DNA from 3 places in the Monashia sp. HAY1-2A genome. Region 2 is predicted to be linked to each of the others. Evidence: predicted binding sites of a transcription regulator. Region 2 holds the regulator's gene; each other region holds the start of a gene.
What was found. The regulator LexA, encoded in region 2, represses DNA repair genes until DNA is damaged. The targets are predictions, from matches to a motif close to TCGAACANNTGTTCGA.

Region 1 (9,681 bases), on a different contig from region 2:
CGGCGGGCCGACTCGACGTCGATGTCGATGTCGGGCAGCTCGGCGCGCAGCGGTGAGCAGAACCGCTCCATGAGCAGGCCGTGGCGCATCGGGTCGACGCCGGAGATGCCGAGCAGGTAGTTGACGAGCGACCCGGCGCCCGAGCCGCGGGCCGCGACGCGCACGCCCATCTCGCGGACGAGGTCGCACACCTGGGCGACGGTGAGGAAGTACGTCGCGTAGCCGAGGGTCTCGATGACGCCGAGCTCGTCCTCGAGACGGTCGCCGACGGCGGCGAGCCCGGACCCGGACCGGTCGGGGTAGCGGGTCGCGATCGACTCGCGGCAGCGTCGGGCGAGCACGTGCTGCGGGTCGGTGCCCGCGCTGATGCCGAGGACGTCGGGCTCGGGCAGGTGCACCGAGCCGATGCCGAGGTCTGCACGCGGGTCCTGGACGCACTCGGTGGCGAGGGCGGTCGTGCGCGCGACGAGCTCGTGGGCCTGCTCGCGGGCGAGCGCCCCGCCGCCGACGAGCCCCGGGCCCGACACCTGGACGACGTCGCGGGCGAGGGCGTGCATGACCGGCGTCGGCGCGAGGTGGCCGGCGGTCGTGACGCGGTCCAGGTGGCGCGCGTCGAGCGCGACGAGGCGCCGGGCCGCGTCGAGGACGTCGACGACGGCGGCGTCCTGCGGGTCGGTGTGGCGCACCGCCGCGGTGATGACGCTCGGCACGCCGACCTCGCGGGCGAGGGAGAGCATCCGGCCGGCCTGGCCGAGGCTGGCCGGCAGGTGCTCGGGACCGCCGTGGCACACGACCTCCACGACGAGGCCGCCGGGCGGCAGCAGCGCGACCCATCGCTCGAGGGCCGCCCGTGCATCGCCGTGTCGCCGGGCGAGGACCGCGCGGCCGACGTCGGAGTCGGGGCCGAGGAGGACGACGAGCGGTGCGGGTCCGGCGTCCGCCCGCCTCGACGGGTCGACACCGGAGGTGACGGGCAGGGTCCCGGGGCCGGGGGTGCCACCCTCCCCCGACGCGAGCGGGCCGCCGGGGCGCGCGTGCTCCGCGAGGAGCTCGGGCGTCGTGACCGGGGTGCCCCGCTCGCCCCGCAGGTGGGTCGCCGTGACGAGCCGGCACAGGGCGGCCCACCCGAGGCCGGGCGGCAGCCCCGCGGCCCGGCCGCGGGCGAGGACGGTGACGCGCGGCAGGCGCGGGTCGACGAGAGCACCCCCGCGAACCGGCGTGCGGCTGTGCTCGGACCGACGCGGGCGACCGGTCGGGCCGGTGCGCGGCGGCTCGAGGGCGAGGTCGACACCGAGGACGGGGGCGACGTCGTGCTCCATGCAGGCGCGGACGAACTTGACTGCACCGTAGAGCCCGTCGCGGTCGGTGAGGGCGAGCGCCGGCTGGCCCCAGGCGGCGGCCCGCTCGACGAGCTGGCGGGGTGTCGCGGTGCCGTAGCGCATCGAGTAGCCGCTCGCGACGTGCAGGTGCACGAAGCTGTCGCCGACGCGGCCGGCTCCCGCCCCGGACCTCGGGCCGACCGCCCGGGGCGTCGTGCTGGTGGTCGTGCTCGTCATGCCCCGCTCGCACGGCTCCTCGGCCCGGACGAGACCGGGGTGATGGTCCGCGGCAGCGGGACGGCGATCGGCACGCCGAGCAGGTCCTGGACGATCTCGAGGAACATCTCGGCCTGCCGGAGCAGGTCGTCGGCCTCGCGCGGCGCGATGTGGCCCCCGCGGTCGACGACGGACCGGCGTGCGGAGCACGCGGCGAAGAACGCGGCCCACTCCCCCAGCTCGGGGGCGACGAGGGGCAGCACCTGCCAGACGCTGCGGGGTCGGGACCGCGGCGTCGGCGCCGTCCGGGCCGCGACCAGCGCGGCGGCGGCGCGCAGGGCCCCGAGGTGGGCGTCGCGGTAGCGCTCGGTGGCCTCGCTCACGCGGCAGGCCGACTCGAGGCTGCCCCTCGAGCGGTCGAGCAGGGTGAGCACGGCGACGGAGATGGGCGGGCGGTGCAACGGTGCGGTGGCCACGGGTCGGCTCCTCTCGACAGGCGCGGGTACAAGCGCGGGGACGGTGGCTGGTGTGGCGGGCATCAGTCGGCGACCCGGACGAGCGACCAGCGGTCACCGCGGGGGGACGCGTCGTGGGCGAGGTCGTAGACCCCGGGCGTGAACGACCACCCAGGGCTCGCCTCGACCCGCCAGACGTGCTGCTCGCTCGCGGCGGCGAGGAGCGTCTCGCCGGGGCGCACCTGCGCCTCCTCGGCGTCGAGGGCGTCGTGCCACCACGCCCGCCGCTCCCGCCACTGCGCGAGGACCTCCCGCACGACGTAGAGGCGGCCCTTCCAGATGAAGGCCTCGGGCCGCTCCCGGGCGGCGCCGTCGACCGGAGCCTCACCCGGACCTGCATCCGGGCCTGCACCTGCACCGGCCCGGGAGGCACCCGTCACCTGGGATCCGTCCTGCTCGAACCGGACCCTGACCTGCACTGCATCACTGAACCTGCGCACCACGACACGTCTCCCTCGGACACGTCGAGGCGGGAGGTCACGACCCTGGCTGCCCGCGCCCCACACGGACGGCCGACACCCCAACCGACGACTGGACTGAACGATGAACACTCGAACACCTGTTCGAACTCGACCAGCGTAACCCCTGCCGCCGACACCGTGTCAAGGCGATCCGACGGCCGGCGGCGCAGGCCGTGTTTGCTCACGTTCGGGGCGGTTTGCGTGGACCTGAGTACCGGTGCTCAGGTCCACGTGGACGTGCTCGACCAGAGTGGGTCACCACGGGTCCGGCCCGTGGCCGGAAGGGCGCAGGGGTCCCGTCCGTCCAGGGCCCGGGCCCGTCTCTCGTGCGCGCCCACCCGGCAGGGCAGCGCCCCACCCGGCAGGGCAGCGCCCCGACCGGCCGTCCTCGCAGCCCTTGCGCGCACCTCGGGATTACGGGACGGTCGGCAGCGTTGGACCGAGGCTCGGCCGTCCGGCCGCGCCTGGACCCCGCCGCCCCCGCAGGCCGGGTTGGACGAAGGAGTGACGTGGGAGCCGAGCTCATCCCCCTGGCCTTCACCACCGGGTGGGGCAGCGGCATCAACGCGTACGCGGTCGTGCTCGTCCTCGGCCTCGCCGACCGCCTCTTCAACCTCGGACAGGTCCCCGACGCGCTCGCCCGCACCGACGTCCTCGTCGGTGCGGCGGTCCTCTTCCTCCTCGAGCTCGTCGCCGACAAGATCCCCTACGTCGACTCGGTCTGGGACTCGGTCCACACCGTCGTGCGGCCCGCCGTCGGGGCCACGATCGGCTACCTCATCGGCCACGAGACCGCGAGCCTCGATGCCGCCGTCGGTGCTGCCACCGGTGGCGTCACGGCCCTGGTCTCACACGGCGTCAAGGCCGGACTGCGGGGCATCGTCAACACCTCGCCCGAGCCCGCCAGCACCATCGTCGTCAGCACGGGCGAGGACGTCACCGTCACCGGCGTCATGGCCCTGGCGATCGCCCACCCCTGGGCGGCTGCGACGACCGCGCTGCTGCTCCTCGCGGCCGGGGGGCTGCTCGTGTGGACGCTCGCCGGGCGCCTGCGCCGGCTCAAGCGGCGCTACGACGCATGGGGCGAGCGGGCGGCATCGCCGTCCCGACCGCGGCGCCGCCGACGGCTCCGCCGGGCCGCCGGCCGGGCCGCGCCCGCCCGACGCGTCCGCCGGCCCCGGACGAGGCCTCCAAGGACCCGCCGGCCTGACCCGGCGACGCTCGAGGCCGTCGACCGACGCCGCTGCCGACCCTCAGAGCCGGCCGAAGACCTCGAGCGTCGCCGACGAGCGGTTCATCGTGATGAAGTGGATGCCCGGCGCACCCTCGTCGAGGAGGCGCCGCGCGGACTCGGTGGCGATGGCCAGGCCCTCGGCCCGCACGCCCTCCGCGTCGTCCCCGAGCCGGTCGAGGCGGTCGGTGACGGCAGCCGGCATCGGCTGGCCGGCCAGCTGGGCCATGCGCACGACCTGGCGCGCGTTCGTGATCGGCATGATCGCCGGCACGACGGGAAGCTGCGACCCGCGCCGGGCCAGCTCGTCGCGCAGCCGCAGGTAGTTGTCGACGTCGAAGACCATCTGGGTGATGGCGAACTGCGCCCCGGCGCGCTCCTTGCGGATCAGCGTCTCGGCGTCCTCGGCGGGATCGCGCGACTCGGGGTGACGGTCGGGGAACGCCGCTACCCCGACCGTGAAGTCGCCGAGCCCGCGGACCAGCGCGACGAGCTCGTCGGCGTGGTCGAGCCCCTCCGGGTGGGCGACCCACGGCTGCCCGAGGCCCCCCTGCGGGTCACCGCGCAGGGCCAGGATGTTGCGCACCCCCGCCGAGGCGTACGCCCCGACGATGCCGCGCAGCTCGGACACCGAGTGCCCGACGCATGTCAGGTGCGCCATCGGCGTCAGCGTCGTCTCCTCGAGGATCCGCTGGGTCAGGCGCACCGTGCGGTCCCGGGTGCTGCCCCCCGCGCCGTAGGTGATCGACACGAAGCTCGGCGAGATCTTCTCGAGGTGCCGGACCGCCTGCCACAGCTGCACCTCGGCCGCGTCGTCCTTCGGGGGGAAGAACTCGAAGCTGAAGGTGGGGGTGTCGGCCTCGATGAGCGCCGGGATGGACCGGGTGAACCGCTCCGCCCGAGCCATCGAGGATGCGGTGCCGTGCGCCATGCCGCTCACCCTAGGCGGCCCCCGTCCGGGGTGTGTGGGCTGTTCACGGGGCGGTCTGACGCCCGCGTAGGCTGACCACGATTCCCGACTCGATGGAGGAGCCCGTGCAGACCCCCACCGACCTCGACGTGCTGCGCCGTCGGGTGCAGCACGCGATCGACGGCCAGGTCGCGGGGGCGACGCAGGCGCTCGCCGCCATCGGTGAGGAGACCGCGCCCCTCGTGTCCGCCGTCTCAGGCCTGCTGTCCGGGGGCAAGGGCCTGCGCGCCGGCTTCCTCTACTGGGGCTACCGCGCGGCCGGGGGCGCCGACTCCGACGCACTCGTGCGGCTCGCGGCGAGCATGGAGTTCTTCCAGGCCGCTGCGCTGCTGCACGACGACGTCATGGACCGCAGCGACACCCGCCGCGGCAAGCCCTCGGCCCACCGGGCGGTCGCCTCGCTCCACACCGACCACGGCTGGTCCGGCGACTCCGACCGTTTCGGGGAGGGCGCGGCGATCCTCGCCGGCGACCTGTGCCTCACGTGGTGCGACGAGCTCTACTCGTCGTGCGGCCTGCCGGCCACCGATCTGGCCCGGGGCCGGGGCCTGTTCGACCTCATGCGGACCCAGCTCATGGGTGGGCAGTTCCTCGACCTGCTCGAGTCGGCGCGCGGCTGGGACGGTCTCGACCTCGAGGCGCGGGTCGCCTCGGCCCGCAAGGTGATCCGCTTCAAGAGCGCCAAGTACACGATCGAGCACCCGCTGCTCATCGGCGCCCTCGTCGGCGGAGCACCCGAGGACGCCCTCGAGCCGCTGTCCGACTACGGCCTGGCGCTCGGCGAGGCGTTCCAGCTCCGTGACGACCTCCTCGGCGTCTTCGGCGACCCCGAGGCCACCGGCAAGCCGGCCGGCGACGACCTGCGCGAGGGCAAGCGGACCGTCCTGCTCGCGCACGCCCTCGATGCGGCGTCGGAGCCGGACCGCCGTCTCGTGGAGGGGCTGCTCGGCCGCGACGACCTCGACCTCGCCGGCGTCGAGTCGATCCGCGAGGTGCTCGTCCGCACCGGCGCCGTCGAGCGCGTCGAGGCGCTCATCGGCGAGCTCGCCGAGGCGTCGGGCACGGCCGTGGCGCGGGCCCGGGACACCGGGGTCCTCGCCGACGAGGCCCTCGGCGTCCTCGAGGGCCTCGTCGCGGTCTCGACGGCCCGCCACTCCTGACCGCCACTCCTGACCGACACGTCAGAAGGCGAGCTCCTGGGCGCGCCGGCGGATCTCGGTCTTGTGACCGGCGCGCAGGGCGTCGATCGGGGCCCCCTCGACGGGCAGCGTCGGGTCCGGGGTGAAGAGCCAGGTGATGATCTCGTCGTCGTGCATGCCGCCGTCGGCCAGCACCGTGAAGGTGCCGCGCAGCTCGGGCCGCGGGCCCTCGTCGTCGAGGAACTTCGCCGGCACGGACTGGACGTGGCGCTCCCCGACGCGCGCGGCGAGGAGCTCGCGGTCGGCGATGAGGCGACGCACGCGCGCCAGCGGCACCCCGAGCCGTTCGGCGACGTCGGGCACCGTCAGCCACTCCCCGACGAGGCGCTCGAGGTCGTGCGACGGACCCGTCTCAGGAACGGCGTCGGAAACGGCGTCGGAAACGAGGTCCGAACCGGCGTCGGGGCCGGCGTGGGAGCGTGCTGCGGAGTCGGTGTTCGGGCTCTGGCTCACGTCGTCAGAGTCTGCCACCCGAGCCGGGCAGTGCGACACACGGACCAGCGCCGAATTACATCGCTGTATTTTTACTTTAGCGCTCAATCATGCGATATCGTCACACACGCCCCATCCCTCACAGGAGTCCCGGGACCGCACGACAGCGAACCCGCCTCGAGCAGCTCACCGCACCACCAGCCCCTTCCCAGAGCCCCTCCACACCACATTTCTTGCAACCGGGCCCCAGGAAAGGACCCCACATGCCCTTCGCCGACGTCGCCGCGCTGGCGCAGCCGCCCCACGCCGTCGTCGTGCCCGTGCACGCGACGCCGTGGAAGACGATCACCGTCCGGCCCGGCGACACGTTGTGGCATCTCGCCATCGCCCACCGCACCACGGTGCGCGCGCTCGTGGACAAGAACCGGCTCGCCGCCGGCGGGAGCCTGATCCTGCCGGGCCAGAGGCTGCTCGTCCCCGGCTCGCCCGCGACGGCCACGACGCCGCGGTCCGCGGCGACACCGACGAAGCCGGCCAGGGGTGCCGTCACGTCGTCCGGCTCGTCCGCCCCGGTCTCCGTGCCCGCGGGCAGCATCGTCCACGTCGTCGTCCGTGGTGACACGATGTCTGGCATCGCCGCCAGGTACAAGGTGTCCCTGACCAAGCTGCTCGCCGCCAACAAGCTCAAGAACGCCGGCCTCATCTACATCGGTCAGCGCATCGTCGTGCCTGGTGTGGCCAGCGCACCGGCGCCCGCGAGCCCGGCACCGAGCCCGACGCCGCCGAGCGGCTACTCGACGCCGACGAAGACCCAGCTGGCCGTCGCAGCCAGCAAGGCCAAGCTCGCCGCCCGAGACGTCCCGAGCCGCACCGAGACGGCCGACATCATCCGGGCGACGGCGACCCGCAACGGCGTCGACCCCAAGCTCGCGCTCGCGATCGCATGGATCGAGTCGGGGTGGAACCAGCGGGCGGTGTCCTTCAGCGACGCCGTCGGGGTCATGCAGCTGATGCCGATCGCCGAGACGTGGTCCTCCCAGCTGGCCGGGCGCTCTCTCGACCGCTACGACACGCGGGACAACGTCACCGGTGGAGTCCTCATCATCCGCGCGCTGCTCGCCTCGGCCGACTCGCGGGAGCAGGCGGTCGCCGGGTACTACCAGGGCCTCTACTCGGTCCGCACCAAGGGCCTCTACGAGGACACGAAGAAGTACGTCGCCAACGTCCTTGCGGTCTACGACCGCATGTGACGCTCCCAACCCCCCGGGAGCCCAGGAGACCGTGGCCCCGCACACCCTCCCCCCGGGTGCGCGGGGCCGCGGCTCGCCTGCACGGGATGCGCAGGGTCAGCCCGTAAACTCCTGCCCGTGACGTCCAGCGTGGCGGACGCCCTCGTCGGTCGGGTGATCGACGGCCGGTACCGCATCCTGTCCCACCTCGCAGACGGAGGCATGGCCTCGGTCTACGTGGCGCTCGACGCACGCCTCGACCGTGAGGTCGCGCTCAAGATCATGCGTCCTGGCCTGGCCGTCGACGACGTCTTCGTCGAGCGCTTCCGCAGCGAGGCCCGCTCCGCGGCGCGCCTGAGCCACCCCAACGTCGTCGCCGTCTTCGACCAGGGCGAGGACGACGGCGACGTCTTCCTCGCGATGGAGCTCGTCGAGGGCAAGACCCTGCGCGAGGTCATCCACGAGGAGGCGCCGCTCACCGCCCGCGAGGCCCTCGCCATCCTCGAGCCGATCCTCCTCGCGCTGCGCGCTGCGCACGCGGCGGGCATGATCCACCGCGACGTCAAGCCCGAGAACGTCATCGTGCGCCACGACGGCGAGGTCAAGGTCGCCGACTTCGGGCTGGCGCGCGCCATCACGAACCAGACCGCCACGAGCCAGACCGGCGTGCTCCTCGGCACGGTGTCGTACCTGTCCCCCGAGCAGGTCGAGCGAGGCCAGGCCGACGCCCGTAGCGACGTCTACGCTGCGGGCCTGCTGCTCTTCGAGATGCTGACCGGGCGCAAGGCGGTCACCGGTGACACCCCGATCCAGATCGCCTACCAGCACGTGCACGGGTCCATCCCGGCGCCGTCGACGCTCGTGCCGGAGGTCCCGCGGCCGCTGGACGAGCTCGTCGCTCGCTCCACCGCGCTCGACCCGGACCACCGCTTCGACTCGGCCGCCGAGCTCGTCGCGGCGCTGCGCCACGTGCGCCGTGTGCTGTCCCCGACCGACCTCGACCGGCGCGGCACCGCGCCCCGGACCGATACCGCCGTCCGTGCGCCGGCCGCGGCCGACACCTCGGCGCGGACCGCCTCCCCCGGTGACACGGGCGAGCTCACCGGTCTGCACACCACCCCGGTCCTCGAGCGCACCACGGCGATGCCGCTCACGGCCATGCCGGTGCAGCGCCGACGCCGGCGACGGTGGCCGGCCTGGTTCGCCGCGGTGCTCCTCGTGCTGGGTGGTGGGGCTGCGGGCTGGTGGTTCACCGCGGGCCCGGGCGGCACGACGGTCGTGCCCGGGCTCGTCGGCCAGTCGGTGGCGCAGGCGCGGTCGAGCCTGCAGGCCGCGTCCCTGTCGATGGACGAGCAGGACGAGTTCTCCGAGACCGCCGCCAAGGGCACCGTCCTGCGCATCGAGCCCGGTGCCGGCACGCAGCTGTCCAAGGACTCCACGATCCGCGTCGTCGTGTCCAAGGGCCAGGAGCGCTACACGGTCCCGAAGCTCGTGGGCACCAAGGCCGCCGACGCCGTCGACGTCCTCGGGCCCCTGACGTTGACCGTCGGCGACACCAGACAGCAGTGGAGCGAGACCGTCCCGAAGGGTCGGGTCGTCTCCCAGTCGCCCGACCCCGAGGCGTCGGTCAAGCGGGGCACCGCCGTCGACCTCGTCGTGTCGAAGGGCCCCGAGCCCATCGACGTGCCGAAGGTGACCGGCACGCCGTTCGACGCCGCGGCCGCCAAGCTGGGCAAGCTCGGGTTCCAGGTGCGGCGCGGCGCGGACGTGAACAGCGACACCGTGCCGGCCGGCAACGTCGTGTCCCAGGACCCCGCCTCCGGCACGTTGCACCGCGGCGACGCCGTGACGCTCGTCGTGTCCAAGGGCCCGGTCATGGTCCAGGTGCCCAACGTCGTCGACCAGCAGGACGCCCTCGCGGAGAAGGCGCTGACCGCCCTCGGGTTCACGGTCGACAAGCAGTACCCCTTCGGCGACCTCTTCGAGAAGAAGGTCCGCGCCCAGGACCCCGCCGCGGGGACGACGGTGCCCAAGGGCAGCACGATCCACCTGACGATCGTCTGAGAGTCGTCCACGTCCCGTCCGGGCCAGGACCGCGTTCGCGGCAGG
Region 2 (9,681 bases):
CTCTCGGAGCGGCTCGAGGACGGCCATGCCGACCTCGTGCGCCTCGATCTCGGCGTTTCCCTGCGATCTGATGGCTTCCTCGACCTTCTGGGCCAGCAGCGCGAGGTCGTCCTCGGTGACCGGTCGGCCCTGGCAGGCCTTTCGGACGCCGGAGAGGACCTTGGCCCTGCTGAACGGCTCGGTGACGCCGGACCGCTTGATGACGTTGAGGCTCGAGGTCTCGAGGGTCGTGAAGCGGCGGTTGCACTCGGGGCACTGGCGACGGCGGCGGATGGCAGTGCCGTCGTCGGTGGTGCGGGAGTCGACGACCCGCGAGTCGGTGTGCCGGCAGAACGGACAATGCACGCGTGGTCACCTCCCTCGTCCGAGAAACCCAGTGGTGGGAACGCCCTCGGCCACCCCCTTATGCCGCCCTCGCTCGCTCGCAGGCAGGCTCCCGTGTTCGTGGACCGGGCGCCGCCTGGGGATGAGTCTGTGGACGGACTGGGGACGACCTGTCCATAACCCCCGCGTGGCTGGGGACTACATGTGGACGTCTTACATCCGTGTAACTACTAGATGTAGGGGTAACTCTAGGCACGTCGTGACCTGCGTCGCAAGCACATCGGAGAAACCGGACATGCCGGGTCGCTGACCTGCGGAAACGTCACACAGGTCCCGATCGTCCCGGCGTGTCACACCACCGTCCACCCCTAGATCTAGGGGTGGTCCATGACGGCGACTCCCCTATCTACCGATGGGGAGACGAACGAGAGGCGGTGGAGGGATCGCCGGCACGGAGACGCAGCTGCGCTCGACCGGGGTCTGGCGCACGGTGAGGTCGCGACGACCGACCGCGACCGCCACGAGGTTGTCGGCGCTGACGCTCCCGGCATGCAGGTAGTCGGAGTGGCCGGTCGAGGTCCGTGCGGGCTCGTCGGCCCCCGCCCCGATGGCGCGCCAGGCGTTGCATGCCCTGGCCGGGTCCTTGAGCGACGTCGTCGACAGGGAGACGGCACCCCGGACGGTGTCCGGGCGCTGCCCGTGCAGCGGCCAGCCGGGACGCGCGACGAGGTCATGAGCGGCGGACAGGACGTTGAACGACCCCGGCTTGAGGCCGGTCCGTTCGATGCGGTCGAAAGGGACGCCCGGCGACCCGAAGACGGCGACGTCATCCACCGAGCTCGTCAGCAGGAGGGCGTGACCGGCGAGCACCGAGCCGTACGAGTGCGCCCACACGGTCTGGTGCACGCGCCGGTCCCGTGCCGCCCCGACCCCGGTGACGAACACCGCGAGCTCGTCCGCGTTGTCCCGGGCCAGCTTCGGGTTGAGCACGCTGCGATCGATGCTGGTCAGCACCTCGTCGGCCTGAGGAGCCTCGTACCCCATCCAGGTGACTATCGCGACGTCCGTACCATTCGCCTCGGTGAGGGCCTGACGGCGGAGCGGCGCGAAGAGGTCGTCATAGCGCTCGAGGTCGCCCCGGGCCGTCGTCCCCATGCCCCCGACGAAGGTGACGACGTGCTCAGCCCGGTCCACGTCGCCCTGCGCGAGGACCACCTTGACGTCGGCGCCGGTGGCATCGACGAGCACGAGCCGGCGAGCCACCCCATCCCGACGCCCGATGACGGCGCGGATCGCCCGCAGGTCCTCGACACGGTCGCGAGTCCGGGCCACGGCGCCCGCCGTCCGCCGGCTCCGCGGGTCACGGCGGGCAGCCTCGTAGGCGCTCGACGCCGCTCGTTCTGCCTCCGCGAGGAGGACGAGGTTCGCCTCGTGCCGCGCTACGGCCGGGATGCCGTCACGCGCACCGACCCACTGCGGGTGCTCGTGGACGACGGCGTTGCGCTCCGCCTCGGTGAGGCAGCGCCACCAGGCGGCGGACGCGTAGGCGCCGGACGCGTCGTGGACGACGACCGGAGGCACGGGCACGGGCGGGGTGCCCCTCGCGGCTAGCAGATCCATCCCGGACCGACCACCGCGCGCGACGGAGAGGAGGTCCGCCGCGAGGCCGGCATCGACGTCTGTCGCGATGCGCACGGCCTGACGGAGGTAGGTGTGGACCTCCTCGCGCAGCAGCTCGTCGCGTCGAGCGCGGTGGGCCTCGAGGACCGGGTCGAGACCGGTCGCGCGCACGGGAAGGAACAGCGTGCCGTCGTGTCCGAGCCAGGCGCCGTCGGAGGCCGCGCGCTCGTCGGCCCGGGCGAGCAGGTCCTGTGCGGCCTGGAGGCGGATGGCGCCGTCCTGCAAGGCGGTGGACGACGCCGCCAGGCACGCCGCGAGGCGGGCGAGGCCGGCGACGAGGGTCACCTGCCGTTCGGCGGCCGCGCTCGACGCCGGTCCCGACCACGTCGAGCCCCGGCGATGCAGCAGGTCCGCCACGACGGCCTGGACCTCGAGGCGGCTCTGCGTGAGACGGCGGGCGGCGAGCTCGAGGGCACCGGGACGAGCCGTCCGCACGCGAGCGACGTCGAACGTCGTCACGGCGCACCGTCACCGGACGGGTTCGTGAACGCCCGGGCGGCGGCATGCTCGACGCCGGAGTACAGCCTCGAGGCCTCCTGGAGGGCCGACCCGAGGCCGAGCAGCTCCACACGGGCCTCACGAAGCCGTTCTCGCCAGGCGAGCGAGATCCGGGAGACGGATGCGGCGAGCATGCCGCCGGCGAGCGCCACCCCGACCGGCTCGACCGCGAGATCCGGCCTCACCACGGTCAGGCGCGCGAGCGCCCAGTCTGCCGTCGCGGCCGCGTCGTCGACCGTGCCCGTGTCCACCTCGTACCGCATGCGCTCCCCTTCCCGAGATCCCCACGGTAGGAAGGACATCGCTCGCGGGCAGAGGTGCATCCACAGGCCCGGGGACCGGCGCCCAGCGTCCATGCCTCATCCACAGGGCGGCCGAAGCCGGACACAGCAGGACGCCGCACCCGAAGGGGTGCGGCGTCCGGGCCACCAGACGGGGTCGAAGCGCCTGGAGGGCCAGCCGCTGAAGGTGGAGCCAACGCGGCGGTCGGGGGACGTGCCGGGAGGCGGCACGAACGGCGACGTCAGGGAGCCGGGATGACGAGCCGCTGGCCCGTGTGGATCATCGACGTCGAGAGGGAGTTGGCCAGCTGCAGCTCGACGACCCCCTCGCGCACCGGAAGGCCCGGGAGCTCACGAGCCGCGATGCCCGACAGGGTCTGACCCGACTCGACCGTGATCGTGCGCGGTGCACCCGTGGCCGAGGCGAGCTGACTGGCGAGGCCGATCCCGAGGGCGAGGACCACGGCGCCGACGAAGAGCGTCACGACGAGGCGGCCGAACCGCGTCAGGCGCATCCGCGGGCGGGCGGCACGGGCGGCCCGCACGGCGGCGCGTCCGGTGGGAACGAGGACGAGCTGCGGCCGCGAGACGAAGTCGGACTCCCCGACCCCCGTCTCCCGCTGCCGGCGAACGGCTTCGATGGCGACCACGCTCATGCTGACCTCCCCTTGCTGCTGACTTGCGAACATGTGTTCGATAGAACGCCTGTACGAGTTGTAGCACGTCTGATCGATGAAGTCGAGACATGCTTCGAACAGGTGTTTGGCAACTGTGTTCGAACCCCGTACGCTTTCCTCACACCACCAACCACACCAGTCACCACTGACACTGGCCTCGCGAGCGCCGGGACCGGGGTGCCTGGGGCCGCCGACGAAGGGGACACCATGGGCGTGACCGAGCTTCCCGACCGCGACAAGGGCGATGGGCTGACGATGCGCCAGCGGCGCGTGCTCGAGGTGATCCGCAACTCCGTCGACCGACGCGGCTACCCGCCGAGCATGCGCGAGATCGGTGAGGCCGTCGGGCTCGCCAGCCCGTCGAGCGTCAGCCACCAGCTCGCCGCCCTCGAGCGCAAGGGCTACCTGCGTCGGGACCCCAACCGTCCGCGCGCCCTCGAGGTCGTCTCCCCCGACGCCGGAGACGCGACGGGGCGCCGCGGGCGCGCCGCAGCGTCCGACCAGCACGACGTCGAGACCGACTCCGGTGACACGCGCCCCGAGGCGTCGTACGTGCCCGTCCTCGGCAAGATCGCCGCCGGGGTGCCCATCACCGCCGAGGAGGTCGTCGAGGACGTCTTCCCGCTGCCCCGCCAGGTCGTCGGCGAGGGGCAGCTCTTCCTGCTCAAGGTCCAGGGCGACTCGATGGTCGACGCCGCGATCTGCGATGGCGACTGGGTGGTCGTGCGCCAGCAGCCGACTGCCGAGAACGGCGACATCGTCGCGGCGATGCTCGACAACGAGGCCACGGTGAAGACCTTCAAGCGCAAGGACGGTCACGTGTGGTTGCTGCCTCACAACGAGGCCTACGACCCGATCGACGGCGACGATGCGACGATCCTCGGAAAGGTGACCGCAGTCCTGCGTCGCGTCTGAGCAGCCCCCACCGCGGCCACATCACGGGCGCGTCGCGGATCATCTGCGGCGCGCCGTGAGGTATCCGCACCCTGGACTCGCCACTCTGGGAGCACAGTGCCTGAGGAGGACGCCATGCCCGACCGGCCCGACCGCGACGTCGTCTTCACGTATCGCTATCTGCGGGGCGGCATGGTGGCGCTGCTGCTCATGCTGCTGCTGTCCGTCGTGCTCCAGTGGTGGTGGGGCACGAACCGGTCGTGCTGGCTGGGCTCGATCAGCGCCTACTACTTCACCCCTGCGCGCACGGTCTTCGTCGGCAGCCTCTGCGCGCTCGGCGCCGCCCTCGTCGTCTACAAGGGCCACTCGTCGGAGGAGGACGTGCTCCTCAACTTCTCCGGCTTCATGGCGTTCGTGGTCGCCATGGTGCCCACCGTCCCGGACGATCGCTGCAGTGTTGCAGGCGCGCCCAACCCGTTCGCCCTGCCCACGACGGCCATCTCCGACGCGGTCGACAACAGCGTGTGGTCCCTGGTCGCCGTGGGTCTCCTCGCCCTCGTCGTGACGGCATGGCTGCGACGCGCCGAGCTCAGGGACCCCGCACGCCGACCACCGGTGCGCACCCTGCTCGTCACCGCGGCGTGCAGTGCCGTGGTCGTGTTCGAGCTCGTGCTCTTCCTCGCGCTGCCCGACCGTTTCGTGGCCCTGAGCCACGGCATCGCCGCCGCGACGATGGTGGCCGGCGTCATCGCCGTCATGGTCCTCAGCGCCTTCCGGGTCGAGGACCGACACACCTCGACCCAAGAAGCGGCGGGGTACAAGAGGTGGTACCTCGTCATCGCCGGGACCCTGGCTGCGCTGCTGGCCCTCACGGTGCTCGCACACCTGACGCTGCACGGCTTCGACCACGTGATCCTGATCTGCGAAGTCATCATCATCGTCCTGTTCTGCGCCTACTGGATCCTCCAGACCAAGGAGCTGTGGAACCTGCGCGACAGCACGGACCTCGAGGCTCGTAGGGCCGCCGCCATCGCGGAGTGACGGCCCGGTGGTTCGCCACCGCCGGTCGTCGGACGATCAGTTGCGGACGAGGACGCTCCGCGCCTCCTTGACGGTGATCGGGGTGCCCGGCTGCGGCACGGTCACCGTTTCAGGGATCGAGATCCACGCGCCGCCGTTGATGCGGAAGTCCGCGCCGAACGTCACGTCGACCCGCGACGTGTACGTGCCCGGTCTGCGGTAGGTGTGGACGATGTCGCCGTCGGGGTAGACGCCACCGGGCGAGGTGGTCGGGCCCTCGCTCGTGCCGTCCCCGAATCGGTACACGTAGCTGACGAGCTTGGGACGGATCTCGACGCGGTACCCGAACATCGTGGCCGGGTCGACGAGGTCGATCTCGCCCGGCTGGAACCCCCTGCTGGCCCAGTCGACCTTGTAGAAGGTCTTGAGGTTGACGAGCGTCGTGTTCCCCCTCGGCTGCGTCGAGATCGTTCCTTTCGACCACACTGTTCTATGGAAGGCATCCACGATCATTGCCACCGTGGGGATAGGTTTTGCGCCTGGCACTAGATTCGGCAGACACGTCGACCCCACGTACGCCCAACCGCTCGGTCCAGCTTCTTCGACTGACGGCCATTTCGCGGATGGCAAACGAACACCGTCTCTGTTTACCCACATCCGAAAGACATCGGTCAAGGGACCAGACCCGACCTCTGGCCCCTTGTCTCTACATGCAGCTAGCGCGGCGTTATAACAAGCCCCGCTAGCATCGCGCCCTCCGAGATCACAACCAGCGATGGCCGAGCGGTATTTCCAGTGATCGCCGCCCCGAGCAATCATTTCCGCATGCTCGACGGCAAGTCCCTTCAAGACTGGTTCGGTCAGAGATGCTGTCGCACCGGAGGACCCCACATCCCCATTGAAGTCCGCAACAGCGGCGCGGGCAGAATGGAAGAGAAGTAGTGCGGCCGCACCCAACGCCACGGCACTGCGCAGCCTCATGAAGCGACCTTGATGTCATGGATGATCCAGCCGGTGCTGCCCCATTCGAGATAGAACAGCAGTTGGCTAGGCTTCAGCTGATCCGTCGTGATCTTTCGACCGCGGGCGTCAACGATGCTCCGTTCTAGCTGCCGCCCATAGAAGAGCACTCGTTCACGCCCTTCGACAGCCCCCAGCCCGACTACACTTTCTATCTGCACCGGGGCGCCGTCGTAGTGATGCCCTTCAGACTCGAGGCGACTGGCCGTTCGTCGCAGGGCGGTACAAGCCTTGGAGGTTTCGAAACGGCAGAACGGCCCCAGAAGTTTCGGATCGGCCTCAACCCACGAACGGTTCAAGACCTGGAGAAAATGGCGGACGAAGGCTTCGGCGCCGGCCTTGTCCTTGGTCTTGGCCGCGTCGGGGAGGCCTGCCGGGAAGGTGGGGCCTGCACTGGTCGATGCGGTCGTGGGCGCCGCTGAGGTCGTGCTCGTCCCACTCGCGGTCGTCGACGACACCGGCGCACTCGTCTGCACCGGGGCCGGGTCGCCCCCGCCGCAGGCCGCCAGCGTCGTCGCCAGCGCCAGACCAACGGCGGCGCACGTCATCCTCTGATGTCTCAGCACGAGTCTCGGTCCCCTGTTCGGCGAATCTTTGGCCCTGCCCACCGGGCGCAAACGGACGAAAACGTCATCGAACGCTCCCACAGATGGTGCCGCAACCGCATCCCGGGCGCCCGCCGTCGTCCACAGGCCCGTCGTCGGCATCGGCGTCGGCGTACAGCCGGAGCGTCGCGTCAGTGACCGAGCGCGGCGCGCAGGCGCGGCAGCGCTTCGCCGAGCGGGGCATGCAGGCGGATCGTGGCCTCGGCGTCCCCCCGCGTCGCAGAGCGGGTCACGATGGCCACCGGCACACCGGCCTGGTGCGCCCGCCGCACGAACCGGTACCCGCTCATCACGGCCAGCGATGACCCGAGGACCAGCACGGCACCCGCCGACTCCACGAGTCCGAAACACTTCTCCACCAAGGACTTCGGCACCGACTCGCCGAAGAACACGACGTCCGGCTTGACCGTGTCGTGGCCACAGACCAGGCACCGCGGCGCGTGGAACGACGCGACGAGCTCGTCGGCGAGCACGATGTCGCCGTCCGGCCGCACCTGCTCACCCCACTGCGACCCGACCGCGGCGGCGGCCGCGGCGAACCGGTCCATGAAGCCGGGGTTGCCCTCGGTCATCCGCTCGTGCAGTCCGATCCGCGAGGTCACCTCACCGCAGGTCAGACATACAGCCCGGTCCAGCGACCCGTGCAGCTCGACGACGTCGCGCGCGCCGGCCGCCTGGTGCAGGCCGTCGACGTTCTGGGTGATGACCGGACCGACGTAGCCGGCGCCCTGCAGCTCGGCGACCACCCGGTGGCCCTCGTTCGGCGTGGCCGCGTTGAACCGCTGCCAGCCGATGTAGCTACGAGCCCAGTACCGGCGCCGGGCCTCGCTCGAGCCGGCGAACTCCCCGTAGGTCATGGGCTCGACGCGCCGGGTGCCGTCGGGACCCCGGTAGTCCGGGATGCCGCTGTCGGTCGACAGGCCCGCACCGCTGAGGACGAGGACGTCGCCCGCGCTGACGAGGTCGACGAGGTCGTCGAAGGTACCGAGGTCGCTCACCTCGAGCGGCAGCCGACGCGAGGTGGCGAGCCGCGTCAGGACACCCGGGCCTGATCCGTCAGCGCGTCGCGCGGCACCAGCCCTGATGCCCGCGTCGGCGCCCTCGGGGCCGGGCGTCGCACCGGGGTCAGCGGCAGCCGGCGACTCCTCGAACACGTGCACCCGGCCAGCGTACGCGGACGGGTCCCCGCCGCCATGCTCATGATCGCGAACAGCACGACTTTCCATAATCGTCGGTTATGATACCGGCATGATCGACGCTGCCGGCCTCCGGGTCATGAAGGCCATTGCCGACGAGGGAAGCTTCACGAGCGCCGCAAACGCGCTCGGCTTCACCCAGCCGGCGATCTCACAGATGGTCCGCCGCCTCGAGCAGCGCACCGGCACCGTCCTCGTCGAGCGCTACGGCCGCCAGGTGCGGCTCACCGAGGCCGGCCAGGTTCTCGCGCGGCACGCCGTGGGCGTGCTCGCCGCCCTCGACGCCGCCGAGGAGGAGATCACCGCCATCGCCGGGCTCCGAGCCGGACGCGTCCGCCTCCAGGCCTTCCCCAGCTCGTCGGCGACGCTCGTGCCCAAGACGCTCGCGATCCTCAAGGCCAAGCACCCCGACATCACGGTGACGTTCACCGAGGCGGAGCCACCCGAGTCTCTCGCGGCCCTGCGCAACGGGGACTGCGACGTGGCGGTGGCCTTCGCCTACGAGGGCGCCGACCTCGGTGAGCTCGAGGAGGACCTCTCGCTGCTCGTGACGCGTCGTCTCATGGACGACGAGGTCCGCCTCGTCGTGCCGGGCGCGCACCCGCACGCCTCCGACCCTTCGGCCTCGCTCGTCGACTTCTCCGGCGACGACTGGATCGCGGGGTGTCCCCGGTGTCGCGGCCACCTGCTGTCCCTCGCCGACCACGCCGGCTTCCGGCCCAACGTCGCGTTCGAGACCGAGGACTACGTGGCTCAGCTCGGTCTCGTCACCGCGGGCCTCGGGGTCGCCCTCGTGCCGGACCTCATCCTCAACGCCGCCAAGCACGAGCAGGTCGCGACGCTGCCCCTCTCCCCCGCATCACGCCGGCAGATCCTCGCCGTGACGACGCCGGACCTGCAGCGGGTGCCTGCGGTGGCCGCCGCGCTCGACGCCCTGTGCGAGGCCGCCGGAGCGGATCCCCGTCTGTCGACCGCCGAGCTCGTCGGCGCTGCCCGCGGCTGACACGCCCCCGCAGCCGGAGCACCGCCGGCGGCTGACGCGCCGCGCGCGGACGCGTCGACCGGGCGCGCCGGCCGGAACGTCGGCACAATGGGCGCCATGACCCGGGTCGCGCTCGCCGCCACGGGACCCGCCGCGCTCGAGGCCGGTCTCCACGTCGCCTCCGAGGGCGGCAACGCCGTCGATGCCGCCATCGCCGCTGCGGTCGCCGCGATGAGCACCGAGCCCGGGATCGTCAGCCTCATGGCCGGCGCGTACGTCAACGTGTGGCCCGCGGGCCAGGACCCCGTCGTCGTCGACGGCAACGTCGAGATGCCGGGCCGCGGGCTCGACCCGTCCGCCTTCGGCCGTGGCGTCCGACAGGTCCGCACCGACTACGGCGGCGGCGTGACCCTGGGCGCCGGCCACGGGTCGGTAGCCACATCGGGCGCCGTCCCGGCTCTCGCCGTCGCCAACGAACGATGGGGCACCGTGCCGTGGCGACAC
Region 3 (9,681 bases), on a different contig from region 2:
GACGTCGAGGGTGCCCTGGAAGTCTGCCTCGGTCTCGCCGGGAAAGCCGACGATGATGTCGGTGGTGATCGCGGCGTCGGGGATCCGGTCACGCACCTGGTCGAGGATGCCGAGGAACCTGGCGCTGCGGTAGGAGCGACGCATCCGGCGCAGCACGTCGTCGGAGCCCGACTGCAGCGGCATGTGCAGGCTCGGCATGACGTTCGGCGTCTCGGCCATGGCCGAGATGACGTCGTCGGTGAAGGCGGCCGGGTGCGGGCTGGTGAACCGCACGCGTTCCAGGCCCTCGATGTCACCGCACGCGCGCAGCAGCTTGCCGAACGCGAGCCGGTCCCCGAACTCGACGCCGTAGGTGTTGACGTTCTGCCCGAGCAGGGTCACCTCCACGACGCCCTGGGCCACGAGTGCCTCGATCTCGGCGAGGATCTCACCGGGACGCCGGTCCTGCTCCTTGCCCCGCAGGCTCGGCACGATGCAGAAGGTGCAGGTGTTGTTGCACCCGACCGAGATCGACACCCAACCGCTGTAGGCGGAGTCGCGGCGCGTGGGGAGGGTGGACGGGAACACCTCGAGGCTCTCGAGGATCTCGACCTGGGCCTTGCGGTTGTGGGCTGCCCGGTCGAGCAGTGCCGGCAGCGAGCCGATGTTGTGGGTCCCGAAGACCACGTCGACCCACGGGGCGCGTTCGACGATGGCGCCTCGGTCCTTCTGGGCCATGCACCCGCCGACGGCGATCTGCAGGTCAGGGTTCTTCTGCTTGGCGGGGCGCAGCTGCCCGAGGTTGCCGTAGAGCTTGTTGTCGGCGTTCTCGCGGACGGCACACGTGTTGAAGACGACGACGTCGGCCACCTCCGGCCGCTCCCCCGCGGGAAGGCTGGCGAGGTCGACGTAGCCCGCGGTCTCGAGGAGGCCCGCGAGGCGCTCGCTGTCGTGGACATTCATCTGGCACCCGTGGGTGCGCACGTCATAGGTCTTCGGCATCGTCCTTCTCCGTCAGTCCGCCGGGCGCGCGGTGGCGTGCGGGCCGCGTCTAGGGTACGGCGTCCCGCGCCCCCGTCCGACGGCTCAACCGGACGTCGGCCTCCCATCACCCTACGGCGGAATAACCGGACCACGGTCCGAGTTTGAACCAATGCTTGACAGTTCAACGAGATCAGTGCAGACTGTCGTTGAACATTCAATCATCTACTCCGAAGGACTCATCATGGGACTGTTCAACCGCACCGCCGAGGCCCCCGCGGCCGAGACCACCTCCGTCGCCGTCGCCGACATCACCGGCGACTACACGCTGGACCCGAGCCACACGCGCATCGGCTTCTCGGCGCGCCACGCCATGGTCACCAAGGTGCGCGGCCAGTTCGAGGAGTTCGAGGGCAGCGCCCACGTCGACACCGCCACCCCGTCCAACTCCTCGGTCACCGTCACCATCAAGGCGGCGAGCGTGACCACCGGCAACGAGCAGCGCGACGGCCACCTGCGCACCCCTGACTTCTTCGACATCGAGAACCACCCCGAGATCACCTTCGTCTCGACGCGCGTCGAGCGCGACGGCGCCGAGTGGGAGATCACCGGTGACCTCACCATCAACGGGGTGACGAAGTCCGTCACGATCCCCTTCGAGGAGACCGGCTCGGCCAAGGACCCGTTCGGCAACACCCGCGTCGGCTTCGAGGGCGGCGTCACCATCGACCGCACCGAGTGGAACCTGTCGTTCAACGCGGCGCTCGAGACCGGTGGCGTCCTCGTCAGCGAGAAGGTCAAGCTCGAGTTCGACATCTCGGCGATCGCCGTGGTGCCGTCGCAGGCGTGACCTGCACCTGAACCCGGCCGCGCCGGCCACCCCACGAAGGGCGAGGACCGCAGGGTCCCCGCCCTTCGTCGTGCCCTCGGGTCCATCCCGTCGGCACCGGACCTTCCTGCTGCCGGTCCGCGGCCGGCGTGACGGGGCGGGTCAGTCTCGCTGGTGCTCCTCGGCGAGGTTGACCGCATCGCGCACGACCGGCCACGCGATCTCCCCGGAGTAGCCCTTGCGGGCCAGCATGGCTGCCAGCCGGCGGGCCTGCACGTCGGGCGCGAGCCCGTGCATGGTGCGCAGCTTCTTGGCCACGAGGTCCTCGGCCCTGGCCCGCTCGTCGTCGGCGTCGACCTGGCCGAGCGCCTCCTCGGCGACGTCCTGGTCGATGCCCTGCTTGCGCAGCTCGTGGGCGAGGGCCTTGCGGGCCAGACCTCGTGCCGCCTGCTTGGAGCGAACGAGCATCTCGGCGTAGGCCTCGTCGTCCACGAGCCCCACCTCGGTCATGCGGTCGAGGACCCGGGTCGCCACCGAGTCGTCGCAGCCGCGGTCCCGCAGCTTTCGCTCCAGCTGGGCCCGGCTGCGGGGCGCCATGCTCAGCTGTCGCAGGACGATCGCGCGCGCGACCGACTCGGGGTCGGTCTCGGGCGCGTGCGTCGTCGGGTCGGGCGGGGGTGGTGGCGTGCCACGCCTCCCCCGCCGAGAGGGACCGGGCGCGCGGCGGCCTCCCGGCTCGAGCTCGGGATCTCGGCGAGGCGACCCGTCGCCCCAGGGTCCCGGCTCGCCCCAGAGCCTGGGGTTGCCCGAGCCGGCCGGAGCAGGCGCCCCGGACAGGCCCTCGGCCTCGGCCAGGATCCGCGCGGCCCGGGCCAGCCGTTCCTCGACCGACGGGTCGAGGCCGGCTGACGACCGGTCCGGACGGCGAGCTCCGGAGCTCACGATCAGAAGTCGACCGGGACGTCCGCGACCTCGGCCGGCTGGTCCACACGCGGCCCGACGCCGAGCTTCTCCTTGACCTTCTTCTCGATCTCGTCGGCGAGGTCGGGGTTGTCCTTGAGGAAGTTGCGAGCGTTCTCCTTGCCCTGGCCGAGCTGGTCGCCCTCGTAGGTGTACCAGGCCCCGGCCTTGCGGATGAAGCCGTGCTCGACCCCCATGTCGATGAGTCCACCCTCGCGCGAGATGCCCAGGCCGTAGAGGATGTCGAACTCCGCCTGCTTGAACGGCGGCGACACCTTGTTCTTGACGACCTTGACACGGGTGCGGTTGCCGACCGGCTCGGTGCCGTCCTTGAGGGTCTCGATGCGACGCACGTCGAGACGTACGGACGCGTAGAACTTCAGCGCCTTTCCACCGGTGGTCGTCTCGGGCGAACCGAACATGACGCCGATCTTCTCGCGCAGCTGGTTGATGAAGATCGCGGTCGTGCCCGTCGAGTTCAGCGCACCGGTGAGCTTGCGCAGCGCCTGGCTCATGAGGCGGGCCTGCAGGCCGACGTGGCTGTCGCCCATCTCACCCTCGATCTCGGCGCGCGGCACGAGGGCGGCGACGGAGTCGATGACGATGATGTCGAGCGCGCCGGAGCGGATGAGCATGTCGGCGATCTCGAGCGCCTGCTCACCGGTGTCGGGCTGGGAGACGAGCAGGGCGTCGGTGTCGACGCCGAGCTTCTTGGCGTACTCGGGGTCGAGCGCGTGCTCGGCGTCGATGAAGGCCGCGATGCCGCCGGCGCGCTGCGCGTTGGCGACCGCGTGCAGGGCCACGGTCGTCTTGCCGGAGGACTCCGGGCCGTAGATCTCGACGATGCGCCCACGCGGGAGGCCGCCGATGCCGAGCGCGACGTCGAGGGCGATCGACCCCGTGGGGATGATCTCGATCGGCGGTCGGACGTCGTCGCCGAGGCGCATCACCGCACCCTTGCCGTAGCTCTTCTCGATCTGACCCATCACCGAGGCGAGGGCCTTGTCCTTGTCCATCACCGATGCCATGTGGTGGCCACCTATCTGCCGTCTGCGCTGCGGTCGTCTGCCTTCGACCCTGAACGACGGCGTTCGTGAGTTCCGTTGTCGGGTCAGACGTTAGGTGCCGGCGCCGACATCGGAGTTCACCACGAGACGGCCTGTGGACGATGCCATGGACGACACCGGACCTGTGGACAACACTACCGAACACGTGTTCGAGACCGGGCAGCGACACGCCGCCGCCGTGGCCGACCGCTCGATCAGCGCACCCGCCGAGGGTCAGGCCTCCCCGGCCTCGGCGAGCGCCGCCTCGAAGGCGGCGTGGACCTGGTCCGAGAAGAGCCAGAAGCGCGCCTCCCGGACGGCCGGGAACGCGGCGAGAGCGTCCGCGAGCGTCGTCACGGCGACGCGGGCCGCCGCGTCGGGGGGGTAGCCGTAGACGCCGCACGAGATGGCCGGGAACGCGACGACGGCGCACGACGCCTGGGCCGCGAGCTCCACCGACCGGCGGTAGCAGGACGCGAGCAGCTCCGGCTCCCCCGCCCCGCCGCCGCGCCACACCGGACCCACGGTGTGGATGACGTGGCGGACCGGCAGCCGCCCCGCACCGGTGATCTTGGCGTCGCCGGTCGCGCACCCGCCGAGGAGCCGGCACTCGGCGAGCAGGTCAGGACCGGCTGCGCGGTGGATCGCGCCGTCGACGCCCCCACCGCCGAGGAGCGAGGAGTTCGCCGCGTTGACGATGGCGTCGGCTCCGGCGTCGGTCGTGATGTCCCCACGCCGAAGGGTGATCCGGCCGCGCGGGGCGCTCACGGGCCGGCCACCTGGCCGCCCTGCGCGCCACGGGCCACGCGGTCGTCGCGGCCGAGGCGTCGGGACTCGGGCACGTCCATGTCGTCGCAGATCGCCTCCCAGACGCGGCGTGGCGGTTCGCCGTCTGCGAGCGCCTCGTCGACGGACCGGCCGCCGAGCGAGCCGATGACGTGGTCGCGGGCGAGCGACCTCGCGTACCCCTCGCCGAACTCGTCCTCCATCAGGGTCCAGAAGTGACTCATCCGCACGCCTGCCAGTCTGCCACCCGGCGCAGCCGTGCCCGACCCGCTGCGGTCGTCCCTCGTCGCCGACGCCTCCACTCGGCGTCGGGAGCCGGCCCGGGACGCCTCCGGTCACGACCGCGTCGCAGGATCGCCGAACCGGACATGGCCGTCCTCACCAGGCGATATCGTCGCTGCGCGGCGCCAGTGCCGGCACACCATCCTCAGGGGGAGCACTTCACATGTCCGACTCGACGTACCGACCTTCGGGAGACACGCAGGTCACCCAGCCCTACACGTATCCCGTCGCCGGCGACCTGGTCGGGTCCACGGCAACCGAGGGCGTCGCCCTCTCGGACGAGCCGGCGGCGCCGGGCGTCGCTCGCCGCAGGCGTACCGGTCTGCTCGCCGGCGGCCTCGCCGCGGTGGTGCTGCTCGGCGGCGCCGGGGTCTTCGCGGCCCAGCAGCTGGGCGGGGGCGGCTCGCAGCCCGCGGACGTGCTGCCCGGTGACGCGTACGCCTACCTCCGCCTCGACATCGACCCCTCCGCCGGGCAGAAGGTCGCCGCGGTCCGCTTCCTCGGCAAGGTCCCGCAGATCCAGAACACCCTCGGGAGCGGCGACCCCCGCAAGAAGCTCTGGGACCTCGCCGCCCACGACTCGCGCGACGCGTGCATGAAGACGTTCCGCTACGACACCGACATCGCGCCGTGGCTCGGCGACCGCGTCGGCCTGGCGCTGCGGCCCGGTGGCACGAAGGACAAGCCGAACCTCGCCGTGGCGATCCAGGTCAGGGACGAGGACGCCGCGCGCACGACGCTGGACCGGCTCCGGACCTGCGGCGCCAGCGGGGCCGACACCGACCTGCGCGTCAAGGACGGCTACGCCATCCTCACCCCGGCTGGCCTCGGCGACGCGACGCTCGCGGCGACCGCGAAGGGCAGTCTCGCGCAGAACGCGACCTTCGCCGGCGACATGTCGGCGCTCGGCGAGCAGGGCGTGGCGTCGGCGTGGGTCGACATGCGCCTCGGCCTGCCCGAGCTGCAGAAGCTCGGCGGCAGCCTCGGGCCCACCGCCGTGCCGGGTGGCAAGGGCCGCTTGGCCGCCGCCCTGCGCTTCGACGCCGACTACGTCGAGCTGGCCGGTGTCGTCCGGGGCGCCGACGCATCGGGGACGGCCAAGGGCGATGGCACGGAGCTGGCCAACCTGCCGGCCAACACGATGGCCGCCCTGCAGGTGTCCGGCGCGGACCAGTCGATCGACGCCGCGTGGCCGAACCTGAAGAAGCAGCTCGACGGTGCCGCACGCGGCCAGGGCGACGTCCTCGCGATGGTGCAGCAGGGGCTCGGCGTCAAGCTACCCGCCGACCTCAAGGCGCTCCTCGGTCGCTCCTTCACGCTCTCGGTCCCCGGCCAGGACCTCACCTCGGCAGCCCCGACGATCGGCGCCAAGATCATCTCGAGCGACGCCAAGCGGGCCGACGCGGTCATCACCCGCCTGCTCCGCTCCGCGGGCGGGGCCCCCGCCCTGACCCACCGGGTCGTCGGCGACAAGGTGTACGTGGCGACGACGTCCGACTACGCCGACGACCTCCAGGCCGGTGGGCGCCTCGGCGACAGCGAGGCCTTCACGCAGGCCGTCGGTGACGTCAGCGGGTCCAACGTCGCCGTGTTCCTCGACCTCGACAAGCTCGAGAAGCTCTACCTCAGCGGCGTCCACGGTCAGGAGAAGACCTTCCTCGAGTCGCTCAAGGCAGTCGGTCTGAACGCCAGGCAGACCGGCGCCGGTGAGGGCGCGTTCACGTTCCGCGTCGTCGGCAACTGAACGACGCCGCCCGGCACGTCCCACGGGGCGGCACGGCTGCAGGACGGGCACGACCGGCACGACCGCTGCGACGCCAGCGGTCGCCCGTCCGGACGAACGAGGGACCCCGCCCCGGCGGGGTCCCTCGTCGCACGGGCTCAGGCGCGGGCGAGCCCCGTCACGCCGGACCCGGGGGCGTCGGGCAGGCGGATCTCGTTGCCGCAGTACCGGATACCGCCCTCGACCGGCGAGGCGACCGACCACCAGGCGGCATCGAGGTCGCTGACCTCCGTCGTCGGCTCGGCAGCGACGAGCGAGGCCGCCGCACCGACTCCGACGTGCGACTCCATCATCGAACCGACGATGGTGCGCAGCCCGGCGTCGTGCGCCCGGCGCAGCATGTCGCGGCCGACCGCGAGCGACCCGCACTTGGCGAGCTTGACGTTGACGAGGTCTGCGGCGCCGAGCCGGATGATGCGCTCGAGGTCGTAGGGGCCGAAGCACGACTCGTCGGCCATGACCGGCAGGCCGACGCGCTCGCGGACCCACGCCAGTCCCTCGACGTCGTCCGCCACGACGGGCTGCTCGACGAACTCGACGCCGAGGTCTGCCACCTCGAGGGCGCGGATGACCCGCACGGCCTCCTCGCGCGTCCAGCCCTGGTTGGCGTCCAGACGGATCGCGACGTCGGGCCCGACCGCGTCGCGGACCGAGGCCACTCGCTGGACGTCGGTGTCGGCGTCCGTCCCGACCTTCATCTTCACCGTGCGGAACCCGTCGGCGACCCGGGCCCGGGCGGTGTCGGCGAGGTCGGCCGCGCTCCCGGCCGACAGCGTGACGTCGGTGACGAGCACGGGCTCCGGGACGCGTCGACCCTCGGCGAGCAGCGCCGCCACCGAGACGCCCTCGGCCAGCGCGAAGACGTCGTGCAAGGCGGAGTCCAAGGCCGCCTTCGCGCCGAAGTTGCGCGCCACCGTGCGCGCGACGGTCCGGCCGAGCGCGGCGAGGTCGCCGCGGTCGTCGAGCGGTCGGCCCGTGACCGCAGGCGCGAGCATCTGCTCGAGGCAGGCCGTCGCGCCGGCGAGGGACTCACCGGTCACCTGCCACACCTGTGGGGCCTCACCCCAGCCGACCCTGCCGTCGCTGTCGGTGACGCGCACGAGGACGGTGTCGACGGTCTCGGTCCGGCGCAGTGCCGTGACGAAGGGCGTGTGCAAGGGCACCGACGACGTGGTCGTCTCGACGCGGACGACGGTGGTCATGCGGTGACCTCCGTGACACCAGTGGCCGCCGTCCTCCCGGTCGCCGCGGGGCGGTCCGGGGACGTGACGTCGGCCGCGGGGTGGGTGGTCACCCACACGGCGCGGGCGATGTCGGCGACGAGCGCGGCGGCCTCGGACTCGCCGAGGTCGACCGTCGTGCAGACGGCCAGCACGAACGGCGCCTCGCCCACGGGCCGCACGAGGGCGACGTCGTGCGAGACCCCCGGGACCCACCCCGACTTGCTTGCAGTGGGCGTGCCGGGCGGCAGTCCGGCCGGTACCTGGTCGAGGTGGTGCTGGCGAGACAGCATCGCCTCGACCGGCGCCAGGACGGCCTCGCCCCCGAGCGCGGGCTCCCGCCGCCCGACGGCCGCCATCAGGGCTCCGAGGTCGGCCGCCGTGACGGTGTTCGTGATGCCGGCCGCGCGGGCGGCCGCGTCCTCGATGCCGCGCGCGACGACGGTCGAGGGCGAGCAACCGGCCAGGCTCAGCACCTCGGCCACCTCGTCGAGGCCGACGACGTCGAGGAGCAGGTTGGTCGCGAGGTTCCCCGAGTGGGTGATCGCGTGCTCGGCGAGCTCGCCCAGCGTCCGGGTCCCGCCGAGCGCCGCCCACGTGTCCGGGTCCTGGTCGTCCGACTCGTCCATGGTGAAGGGGGATCCGTCGAGGACGGAGGCGAACGAGCTGTGCACCGCGTGCGGGGCCTCGAGGTCGAGCTCACCCCGCACGACGCGTCGCAGGGCCGCCACGACGAGCGGCAGCTTCATCGTCGAGGCCGCATAGTGCGGCACGTCGGCGTCGTGCGACCAGCGTCGACGACCGTCGAGGTCGCCCAGCCACACGGACACGGCCGCACCGTCGGGAGCGCCGAGCCGGGTCAGCCGTGACTCGAGGTCCGTGAACGTCGTGGGCACCCTCGCACGGTAGACGATCAGGCCGCGGAGGCCGACACCACCTCGCCGGCAGGGACGGGCAGGCGGACGGTCGTGGCCAGGCCCTCGCTCTCGGCCATCCGCGCGGACACGTCGATGAGCACCTGGGACAGCGGCGTGTCGAGCGCACCGCAGATGGACGCGAGCAGCTCGGAGGACGCCTCCTTCTCACCGCGCTCCACCTCGGAGAGGTAGCCGAGCGACACCGATGCCGTGGCCGAGACCTCCCGGAGCGTGCGGCCCTGGGCGCGGCGGCGCTCGCGCAGGACGTCACCGAGCTCGCGTCGCAACAGTGTCGTCATGCCGCCCTCCTCCAAGGTCGTCGTGTCGTCGGGGTCGAGTGCTCAGTCGTCGGCGGTAGGAGCTCCGGGTGCCGACAGGCCTACCGTACCGCGAGGGTCGGTCACCGGTGCAGCGGTTCCCCGCGTGGCGCGAGTCTCCTCCAGGGCCAGGGCGAGGACCCCGGCCACCGTGCCGGAGCGCACCTGCGCCCTGGTCCCCTTCAACCGCAGCGACCGCGTCGCTGTTCCCGCGGGACCCGCCACCGCAACGTGGACCGTGCCGGCGGGCTTGCCCTCGGCGGGTCCGGGACCGGCCACCCCGGTGGTGGCCACACCCCACGTGGCGCCCAGCCGCTCACGTACGCCCCGGGCCATCGCGGCCGCGACGTCGGCGTCGACGGTGCCGACCCGGTCCAGCAGGTCGTGCGGGACGCCGAGCAGCGCCGTCTTGAGGTCGGCCGCATAGGCGACGACGCCCCCACGGAGCACGTTCGAGGCGCCCGGGGTGTCGGCCACCGTCGCCGCGACGAGTCCCGCAGTGAGGGACTCCGCGCAGGCCAGGGTCTGCCGCGCCTCGGTCAGCTCGGCGACGAGTGCCGCACCGGCGGCCCCGGTGTCGG

Region 1: a site for LexA is predicted at 2,602-2,617, ahead of ACPYOM_RS05540 (DUF6504 family protein). Genes of this name have one in related genera too.
Region 3: a site for LexA is predicted at 3,954-3,969, ahead of recA (recombinase RecA). Genes of this name have one in related genera too.

What each region holds. Positions count from the first base shown of each region.
Region 1 is NZ_JBNDHY010000024.1:3,296-12,976, reverse strand. It holds gene ACPYOM_RS05550 (DNA polymerase III subunit alpha) at 1-1,556, opposite strand, end outside; gene ACPYOM_RS05545 (SAV_6107 family HEPN domain-containing protein) at 1,553-2,011, opposite strand; gene ACPYOM_RS05540 (DUF6504 family protein) at 2,074-2,469, opposite strand; partial or broken gene ACPYOM_RS05535 (DUF4126 domain-containing protein) at 2,685-3,524, shown strand; gene metF (methylenetetrahydrofolate reductase [NAD(P)H]) at 3,765-4,673, opposite strand; gene ACPYOM_RS05525 (polyprenyl synthetase family protein) at 4,766-5,872, shown strand; gene ACPYOM_RS05520 (Rv2175c family DNA-binding protein) at 5,894-6,220, opposite strand; gene ACPYOM_RS05515 (lytic transglycosylase) at 6,607-7,593, shown strand; gene pknB (Stk1 family PASTA domain-containing Ser/Thr kinase) at 7,711-9,636, shown strand.
Region 2 is NZ_JBNDHY010000015.1:32,236-41,916, reverse strand. It holds gene nrdR (transcriptional regulator NrdR) at 1-345, opposite strand, end outside; gene ACPYOM_RS03955 (alpha/beta hydrolase) at 727-2,463, opposite strand; gene ACPYOM_RS03950 (hypothetical protein) at 2,460-2,765, opposite strand; gene ACPYOM_RS03945 (LysM peptidoglycan-binding domain-containing protein) at 3,026-3,439, opposite strand; gene lexA (transcriptional repressor LexA) at 3,668-4,375, shown strand; gene ACPYOM_RS03935 (hypothetical protein) at 4,490-5,395, shown strand; gene ACPYOM_RS03930 (PKD domain-containing protein) at 5,432-5,887, opposite strand; gene ACPYOM_RS03925 (hypothetical protein) at 6,352-6,942, opposite strand; gene ACPYOM_RS03920 (Sir2 family NAD-dependent protein deacetylase) at 7,131-8,009, opposite strand; gene ACPYOM_RS03915 (LysR family transcriptional regulator) at 8,248-9,198, shown strand; gene ACPYOM_RS03910 (gamma-glutamyltransferase) at 9,295-9,681, shown strand, end outside.
Region 3 is NZ_JBNDHY010000083.1:7,227-16,907, forward strand. It holds gene miaB (tRNA (N6-isopentenyl adenosine(37)-C2)-methylthiotransferase MiaB) at 1-981, opposite strand, end outside; gene ACPYOM_RS13355 (YceI family protein) at 1,205-1,810, shown strand; gene ACPYOM_RS13360 (regulatory protein RecX) at 1,952-2,731, opposite strand; gene recA (recombinase RecA) at 2,734-3,777, opposite strand; gene ACPYOM_RS13370 (O-acetyl-ADP-ribose deacetylase) at 4,030-4,563, opposite strand; gene ACPYOM_RS13375 (DUF3046 domain-containing protein) at 4,560-4,811, opposite strand; gene ACPYOM_RS13380 (DUF3352 domain-containing protein) at 5,027-6,607, shown strand; gene ACPYOM_RS13385 (mandelate racemase/muconate lactonizing enzyme family protein) at 6,745-7,848, opposite strand; gene ACPYOM_RS13390 (serine hydrolase) at 7,845-8,762, opposite strand; gene ACPYOM_RS13395 (helix-turn-helix domain-containing protein) at 8,780-9,082, opposite strand; gene ACPYOM_RS13400 (CinA family protein) at 9,125-9,681, opposite strand, start outside.